2 regions of the Priestia sp. P5_B4 genome follow, and region 2 is predicted to be linked to the other one. Evidence: riboswitches for the same ligand, from Rfam matches in the RefSeq annotation. Region 2 holds a riboswitch; the other holds the start of a gene.
The links. Region 2 has a riboswitch for thiamine pyrophosphate ahead of AC1DRF_RS04230 (thiamine phosphate synthase). Riboswitches for the same ligand answer to the same signal wherever they lie in the genome.
Positions count from the first base shown of each region.

Region 1: another riboswitch for thiamine pyrophosphate. It lies ahead of thiC (phosphomethylpyrimidine synthase ThiC); the one in region 2 lies ahead of AC1DRF_RS04230 (thiamine phosphate synthase).

Region 1 covers NZ_JBFULJ010000011.1:14,767-19,193, forward strand. The annotation lists gene AC1DRF_RS03010 (VanZ family protein) at 1-403, shown strand, start outside; gene AC1DRF_RS03015 (hypothetical protein) at 517-705, opposite strand; gene thiC (phosphomethylpyrimidine synthase ThiC) at 683-2,452, opposite strand; TPP riboswitch at 2,566-2,680, opposite strand; gene AC1DRF_RS03025 (hypothetical protein) at 2,762-3,052, opposite strand; gene AC1DRF_RS03030 (undecaprenyl-diphosphate phosphatase) at 3,510-4,334, shown strand.
Region 2 covers NZ_JBFULJ010000018.1:7,388-11,814, reverse strand. The annotation lists gene AC1DRF_RS04245 (thiazole synthase) at 1-40, opposite strand, end outside; gene thiS (sulfur carrier protein ThiS) at 46-249, opposite strand; gene thiO (glycine oxidase ThiO) at 246-1,373, opposite strand; gene AC1DRF_RS04230 (thiamine phosphate synthase) at 1,357-1,980, opposite strand; TPP riboswitch at 2,103-2,204, opposite strand; gene AC1DRF_RS04225 (hypothetical protein) at 2,367-2,582, opposite strand; gene crcB (fluoride efflux transporter CrcB) at 2,630-3,019, opposite strand; gene AC1DRF_RS04215 (fluoride efflux transporter FluC) at 3,020-3,436, opposite strand; gene AC1DRF_RS04210 (amino acid ABC transporter substrate-binding protein) at 3,760-4,427, shown strand, end outside.

The DNA of each region.
Region 1 (4,427 bases), on a different contig from region 2:
TGTGTATACAGCAGTGGTCATTTATGCTACTCTCATACGGGAAAACGAACATGTTTACGGAAAAGCAATGAACTTGGATTTATTTAGCACGATCCGTCTGATGTGGGACAGCGGGAATATAATGCTCACTCTGACAAATATACTGGGGAATATCTTGATGTTTGCGCCGCTTGGAATGTTTATTCCTTTGTTTATGAAGTGGTTTGACGGTTTTATTCAAGTGTTTACGACGGGTTTCTTAATCAGTTTTCTGATTGAAATTTTACAGTACAAGCTAACGGAACGAGTATTTGATATTGATGATATCTTTTTGAATACGCTAGGTACATTTATAGGCTGGGTTATTATTAAAATACTATATTGGGTCAAGAACGTGCTGAAAGCACGTTTCAAAAAAAGATAAAGAGATGGAGACATAACTGAATCAATAGCTAGAAAGCAGCTACAGATATGAAGTCTACGTTTACCATCACAATGAAAAGATCCGAACGATTAATCGTTCGGATCTTTCTTCAACTAAAATACTTTTGTCCTAGCCACTGCCTCTTGTTGATAGAAACACTTAATGCAGCGCCTTACGGAAGAATGTGAGGATTCAACGATAATGTGCTGACAATTTTGCTGAACAAATAATAACTTTCTTTCAAGCTGCTTAATTTGTTCTTTAAGCTGTTCTACTTCATTATTGATAGATATTTGAACCACTGTTAACAAACTCTTTAGCTTTTTCTTTCATTCCTTCTTTTCTTACTTCGTTTACATCTTTTTCATTTTCTTGAGCCATGTTACGAATATCTTGAGAAATACGCATCGAACAGAATTTAGGTCCACACATTGAACAGAAATGGGCTGTTTTAGCACCTTCAGCGGGAAGTGTTTCATCGTGATATTCTTTTGCGCGCTCTGGATCTAGTGACAGGTTAAATTGATCATTCCATCTAAATTCAAATCTTGCTTTAGACAGCGCGTTATCGCGTTTTTGTGCTCCTGGATGGCCTTTTGCTAGGTCAGCGGCATGCGCAGCAATTTTATAGGTGATAACGCCTTCTCGAACGTCTTCTTTATTTGGCAGACCTAAATGTTCTTTTGGCGTTACGTAGCAAAGCATAGCTGTCCCAAACCAGCCAATCATTGCAGCCCCGATACCTGATGTAATATGGTCATAGCCTGGAGCGATGTCGGTTGTAAGCGGTCCAAGAGTATAGAAGGGAGCTTCTTGGCATATTTCCATTTGTTTATCTACGTTTTCTTTGATGAGGTGCATAGGGACATGTCCAGGGCCTTCAATCATAACTTGAACATCGTGTTTCCAAGCAATTTTAGTTAGTTCACCAAGCGTTTCTAATTCACCGAACTGTGCCTCATCATTAGCATCTGCAATGGAACCAGGACGCAGCCCATCGCCAAGCGAAATAGAAATATCGTATGCTTTACAGATTTCACAGATTTCTTCAAAGCGAGTATATAAAAAGTTCTCTTCATGATGAGCTAAACACCACTGCGCCAAGATGGATCCTCCGCGTGAAACAATACCTGTCGTACGTTTCGCTGTTAGAGGAATATAGCGTAAAAGAACACCTGCGTGAATAGTAAAGTAATCAACACCTTGCTCCGCTTGTTCAATTAATGTATCGCGATATGCTTCCCACGTTAGATCTTCTGCRACACCTTTTACTTTTTCAAGCGCTTGGTAAATAGGAACAGTCCCTACAGGAACAGGCGAGTTGCGGATAATCCATTCGCGCGTTGTGTGGATATCCTTTCCTGTTGATAAATCCATAATTGTATCGGCTCCCCAACGCGTTGCCCATGTCATTTTTTCTACTTCATCTTCAATAGCTGAACGAATAGCTGAATTTCCGATATTAGCATTGATTTTTACGTGGAATTTGCGGCCGATAATCATCGGTTCGCTCTCAGGGTGATTGATATTATTAGGGATAATGGCACGTCCTCTTGCTACTTCTTCACGCACGACTTCAGGATCCATCTGTTCACGAATAGCGATAAATTCCATTTCGGGCGTGATGATTCCTTTTTTCGCATAGTGCATTTGCGTTACATTTTGATTTTTTTTCGCGCGCAAAGGTAAACGATTAGTGATAAAGCGCTCGTACTGATCTCTTGGATCACCATCATAATAACCGTTATCCTGTGGCTGAACCGTACGGCCTTGATATGTTTCTACATCGTTTCGTTCTGCAATCCACTTTTCGCGCAGAGCCGGTAATCCTTTTTGTAAATTAATTTCATAACAGGGATCTGTATAAACACCACTCGTGTCGTATACACGTACGGGATTATTTTCTTCTTCCCCAAAAGATCCTGTAGTAGGAGACTGATGGATTTCACGCATAGGCACTTTAAGATCTTCTCTGGATCCTTGGACATATACTTTGTGACTGTTTGGAAAAGGCTTTTTCATAGAAACTGATACATTTTGTTTTGACATTACATATTCCTCCGGTTTCGCATAAAGTGTAGCTATACCGAACCATAAAAAAATCGGGTTCTGTGATAGACAGAACCCGATGGAATAGGCGAAAAAAGAATAAACATATACTATTCTTTTCAAGACTACTTCCCTCCGCTGGTATAACCCAAATCAGGTTCAAAGGGTTAAAGAGTTTTATAGCACTCTTCTCTCAGTCTGAGCTATCAGACACCCCTAGTAGAAATAACATTCAAATTATTCAATTTACGGCTTAAGTTTACCATCATTCGGTAAAAAATCAACCCTTAAATAAAAAAAGCTAGACAATCAACGTTGTCTAGCAGCATCGATTGCAATCACAATAGCTGTAATAATGTGCATAACAAACCCTAAAAATGGAATCCAAGCAACCAGTGAAGTAACAATCCCTAGTATGTTTCCATACGCAGATAACCCTCGTCTATTAGCTAAAATGAGTGTGATAGCATGAAGAATAAATCCAATAAAAAGAGGAGTATAACTAAAGCCCATAACAATCCCCGCGCCAATTAAAGGAATTCCCAGCAAGGCTTCATACCCAGCAGTGACCCATTTCATTGTACGTACATTTCCATTCATAGTAAAAAGCCTCCTAAAAAAGATACTACTATATACGAGAAAAGAGAGAAAAAAGTTTCAAATTACTTAGGGGATATGTCGTATAAGCAAGCACTAGTTGATTAAAATGATAGATGACAGTAAAGGGGATGGAAAAAACATAATCATTTAGTCATTTTTTCACACTAAAGAAAAATAGTCTAGATGATTCATTTTTAGCTAAGGGCCTGGATTTTATACCGAACATAGCGACTGCTTTTTAAAACAAATAAAAGCTGATATCTTGTTTTTTGGTTATAGCATGTAAGGTTTTTATTACAAATTATTAAAGATTCTTATCTTTTTGCAAATACACATTGTATTTCATAGTTTTAACAATTATGATAAAAAAGCAAGTGTCAAAATAGGAAAATAGTTGAGCATGGAAAACGAAGCGATAAGCTTATTAATTTGAAAGAAAGGCAAGGTATATAGCTTTATGTGGGAAATTATTGTAGCAATCATTTTAGGGATTGTAGAAGGTTTAACAGAGTTTGCTCCTGTTTCGTCAACTGGGCATATGATTATTGTGGATGACCTGTGGTTAAATTCAAAAGAATTATTTTCATCTCCCGTAGCTAATACATTTAAAATTGTTATTCAGCTAGGGTCGATCTTAGCAGTAGTAGTTATTTTTAAAGATCGTTTCATTAATTTATTAGGATTGGGAAAAAAGCCAGCCGCTCCAATTGGACCGACAAATCGCTTGAATTTAATGCAAGTAATTGTTGGTCTGTTACCCGCAGGAGTGTTAGGTCTTTTGTTTGATGATTACATTGATGAACATTTGTTTTCTTTAAATACGGTGCTAATTGGCTTAGTAGTCGGAGCTGTATTAATGATTCTAGCAGATTTGTTTGGACCTAAACGTCCGCGTGTAGAGACGGTGGACCAAATGTCTTATGGACAAGCACTGGGTATAGGACTGTTTCAATGTATTGCTCTTTGGCCAGGTTTTTCTCGTTCAGGCTCAACGATTTCAGGAGGGGTTCTTCTTGGAATGAGCCATAAGGCAGCGGCAGATTTTACATTTATTATGGCAGTGCCAATCATGGCAGGAGCAAGTGGACTTTCATTGGTTAAAAACTGGCAGTATTTCACATCAGATGCACTACCGTTTTTTATTGCTGGTTTTATCAGCGCCTTTATTTTTGCGCTGGTGTCTATTCGCTTTTTCCTGAAATTAATTAATCGTATCAAATTAGTACCGTTTGCACTATATCGAATTGTGTTAGCAGCTATTCTATATTTTGTATTTTTATAAAATAAACATGCGTGTTCTTTAGTCCCTTAAACTTCTAATAGAGACTCAAAGAGCAAGAAAAAGCTATTGCAACATTGCAATAGCTTTTTTGTA
Region 2 (4,427 bases):
ATAAACGTGAATTAAATGTATATTGTCCAATTTTTAACATACTCTTCATCCTCCTCCGACAAATGAAACAACTTCTAATATATCGCCATCTTTTAAGCATGCATCGCTATGTTCTTCTTTTTGCAAAATGTTCTTGTTTAGCTCAACAATTACCACTCGTTCATGCAGGTTCTGAGCCTGCAACAAGTGCTCGACCGTTTCAATTTCATCTCCAAAAGTAACGGTCTTACCATTAATGATTAGATTCAATGAACTCCCTCCATTACTCTTGTTAGCTGAAATGATGTAAAAAATGAATGATTCAGCTTTTTCCCTAACAAAGCATCAGCCATAATTTTTCCAGTTGCAGCACTTAATAAAATACCGTTTCGGTAGTGGCCAAACGCCATGTGTAGATTCGCTATTTCAGGGTGCTCTCCTAAATAAGGCCAGCCATCATTTGTTTGTGGACGAAGACCAGCCCATGCTTTTTCAAATGTGGCTTCTTTAATAGCTGGCAGAAGCGCCGAAGCTTTATTCAGCAAAAATTGAATACCTTGTGCAGAAACCGTCTTGGTAAAGTCATGCTGTAGCTTAGTTGCCCCGATTACGATTCTTCCACCAGTCTTAGGCACTAAGTAAAAACCTTCATCTAAAAAAATCGTTTTAGAAAGCAGCGGCTTATGACTTCGAAGAGCAATACACTCCCCTTTTACGGGAAACACGCGACCTAAATGTTCAGAAGAAATAAAGCGTTTAGCCCATGAGCCTGCTGCAATAACTACTTTTTCTCCGTAAAAAGAGCCTCTGGACGTCTGTACACCTTTTACTGTTTCATTTTCCATAATAAGAGAATGAACATCACAGTATTCGAATATATCTGCTCCGTGATACAAGGCTCCATGAGCAAGAGCTTGCGTTAACTTAGCCGGAGCTAGCTGGCCGTCCCCCGGTATTGTAATGGCTCCGTATATGTCTGGAGAGAGACCAGGTTCTAACAAACGCGCTTCTTTTACATCGATCCATCTTACATGTTCATCCCATCGGTGGTGCTGAGCGGCTTTTTTCTTTAATACGTGTGCATCTTCTTCTGTTACAGCGACTTTTAATAAGCCTTTTTGAATGAGCTCTACGTCGATGGCCGTTTTTTCTTTTAGTTCCTTCACCAGCTCAGGAAACATGCTTCTGCTCTTAATAGCAAGGTCTAAAAGAGGACCTTCTTCATCAATTTCAGCTTGAGCACCTAAAATACCAGCTGCTGCACTTGAAGCTTCACAACCAATTTGATTTCGTTCAAGAATGGCCACTGATGCTCCTTGTTTTGACAAATGATAAGCGATAGAAGAGCTGATTATGCCTCCTCCGACTAACAGTACATCATAATGCTGCTTCATTTTCTCCACCTCCAGATGTCCATATATGAGAATATTGTTTAATCGCTTTAAGAGGATTTTGCGCAAGCATGACACCAGACATCACAGCTATACCGTGTGCTCCTGTTTGAAGCACCTCTTTGGCATTTACAGGTGTAATTCCTCCGATGGCAATAACCGGTATCTGTACAGCATCTACTACTTCTTTTAGTGCTGCTACCCCTCGATTTTTTAATCCTTTTTTTGAATGTGTTGAATAAATATGTCCGTATAGAATGTAGTGAGCACCATCTTTTTCAGCTTCTAAAGCCTCTTCCACAGAGTGAACTGATTTTCCGACAATAAGAGAAGGAAATACGTCTCTAACACACGAAACATCTAAACTATGATAGGCAAGCTGTACGCCTTTTGCTTTTAAAGCATGCGCTACATCAACTCGGTCATTTACAATAATTTTAGAGAGACAAAATGGCAGGCTTTCTAGCAAACATTGAATCTGCTTTGCCGTTTTCTTTTTTTCTCTAATATGAATGGCACCCGCAAAAGGCTCAATAGCCGTTAAAATGTCCCGAACCTCTTCAATTGGCTGCTTATCTGTTGTAACGACATGAAATTTAGGAATATCCATATGATCGAAACCTTTCCGTTCAGAATAAAGAGAAATTTCAATCACTTCATCTTGTGTAGAGGGCTTTATTACATACAAAAAAACCACTCTACAACGTAGAGTGGTTAGCATGCATCGTTATGTAAACATGATCGCCACTTCCCTACGCTGGTACAAGCCAGATCAGGTTCAAAGGGTCCGAAATACATTCGTCTCAGCTTCAAAAAGCTCCCCTAGTGATTGCTATTTATTGATTTTGTTTTCGCACTTAAAATTATAACACAACTAGATGTAAATACAATATCTCTTTATGCTCTTACGGCTCTCTTCCTTTTATAGATGTATCTTTTAAGCTTCTTTACTAAGTAAGAGGTCCGGCGCACCGCATCATTCTGCTTTTTAAATGATTAGTAATCGGTATAGTCGTCAAATTCTTCCTTGTCTTTTTCCTTTTTCCGATCCCATATAAACAGCAGGAGTAACATAATAAAAGTTAGAATATAAAAACCGTAAAAAATAAATGCCGCCACAACATTTATAAATAAAAATAAAAAACCGATGATCTGACCTGCAACAGCTACAATCAACAAAATGTATTTCCAAACTTCTGCTTTTCTATCCATTCTCTACTTCTCCGTCTTTTTGTTTTTCCCTACTAGAAACGTTCTCTTTACTTAAATAAAAACGTTCCTGCCAGTAAACCGACTGTAAATAAACCAACTGTTCCAAATGCTGAAATCCCCACGTACGCCAGCATTTTCCGATAAGATTTTTCTCGAATTAACTGTACGGTTTCCACACTGAACGTTGAAAAAGTGGTAAAGGCACCAAAAAAACCAATGCCAATCATTAAAAATATTGAATCATCATAAGCATGACTCGGAACCTTTCCATAATAACTACCGTAAAAAAGACCAAGCCCAAACGCACCGAGCAAGTTTACAAACAGCATTGATACTGGAAAAGGAGGGTTTGAAACTGTTTTTGTAACTTTTAAACCCAAAAGATAACGGCATATTCCTCCAGCTGCCCCGCCAAGTGCCAAGCTCACTATGCTCATTTACTTCACCTCATGTACTTTCACTAAATTTTTCCCTGCCGCTTCACCGCATAGATAGCCTGCTAAAGCAAGAAGGATTCCACCTACTAAAGAGACCATTACATAAATGGCTCCCCAAAATAAATGGTACTGAGTGAGAGAAATGACGTCTCCTGCAAACGTTGAATACGTTGTAAAACCGCCGCATACGCCAACTCCTAGTCCAAGCTTTATCCATTCTTTTGGCTTTTTCCACACAAAAAATCCTGTTAATAGGCCTAGTATGAAGCTTCCTAATAGGTTTTCAATTACCGTTCCTATTGGATAGCCCGTATATAATAAGGAAAGATTCAGCAAATAACGTGCATATGTACCAGCGATAGCACCAAAGGCAATTGAGATTAAGTTTATGGCTTTCATCATATCGCTCCGTTTCATAAATTCTTCTTTAAGTGTACCATAAGGAATTTATTTCTACCTTAACATTTAACTATATGTTTATTGCACCAAAAGTCATGAAAAAATGAAAGAGAAAATCGTCGCATGAAACTTCCTTTTTGCTCCTCAAATCTCCCTTAAAAATCCACTTAATCCAAATTTTAAAATCTTTCTGTATCCTTATGACAAACCGTGTATAGAAGGTATATTTCCCTTATTTTAAGTCACATTAATCGTATAAGTTTTTTTTGTTGACTTTTGCTGTGTTCTTGTTTAGTATCACAGAGTATCATTTCCTATCAGAATACTAGGGGGTTTAGAAAATGAAGAAATTTGCTGCACTTTTGTCGCTACTATTAGCTTTCACAGTTGTGCTTGCCGCATGCGGTTCTAGCTCAAAAAATGAAGCAAACAATGGAGACAATAAATCTTCACAAGAGGATTTATATAATAAAGTGAAAAAAGATGGCGTATTAACAATTGGAACTGAAGGTACATACCCTCCGTTCACTTTTCATGATGACAAACAAAAGCTAACTGGGTTTGATGTAGAATTGGCTCAAGAAGTAGCTAAACGTCTTGGCGTAAAAGCTGAGTTCAAAGAAACACAGTGGGATGGCATGTTTGCCGGATTAGATGCTAAACGCTTTGACATGATTGCTAACGAAGTGGGTATTCGTGAAGATCGTCAAAAGAAATACGATTTCTCTGATCCATACATCCAGTCAGGCGCTGTATTAATTGTTCGTAAAGACGAAAAAGATATTAAATCATTTAAAGATTTAAAAGGAAAAAAATCAGCGCAGTCATTAACAAGTAACTATAAAGACATGGCTCAATCTTATGGTGCAAACATTACGAGTGCTGAAGGTTTTGCTCAAGCAGTAGAACTAATGAGCGCAAACCGTGTTGATGCTACAATCAACGATAAATTATCGTTCCTTGACTATAAGAAAAAGCACCCTAACGCACCTATCAAAATCGCGGATGA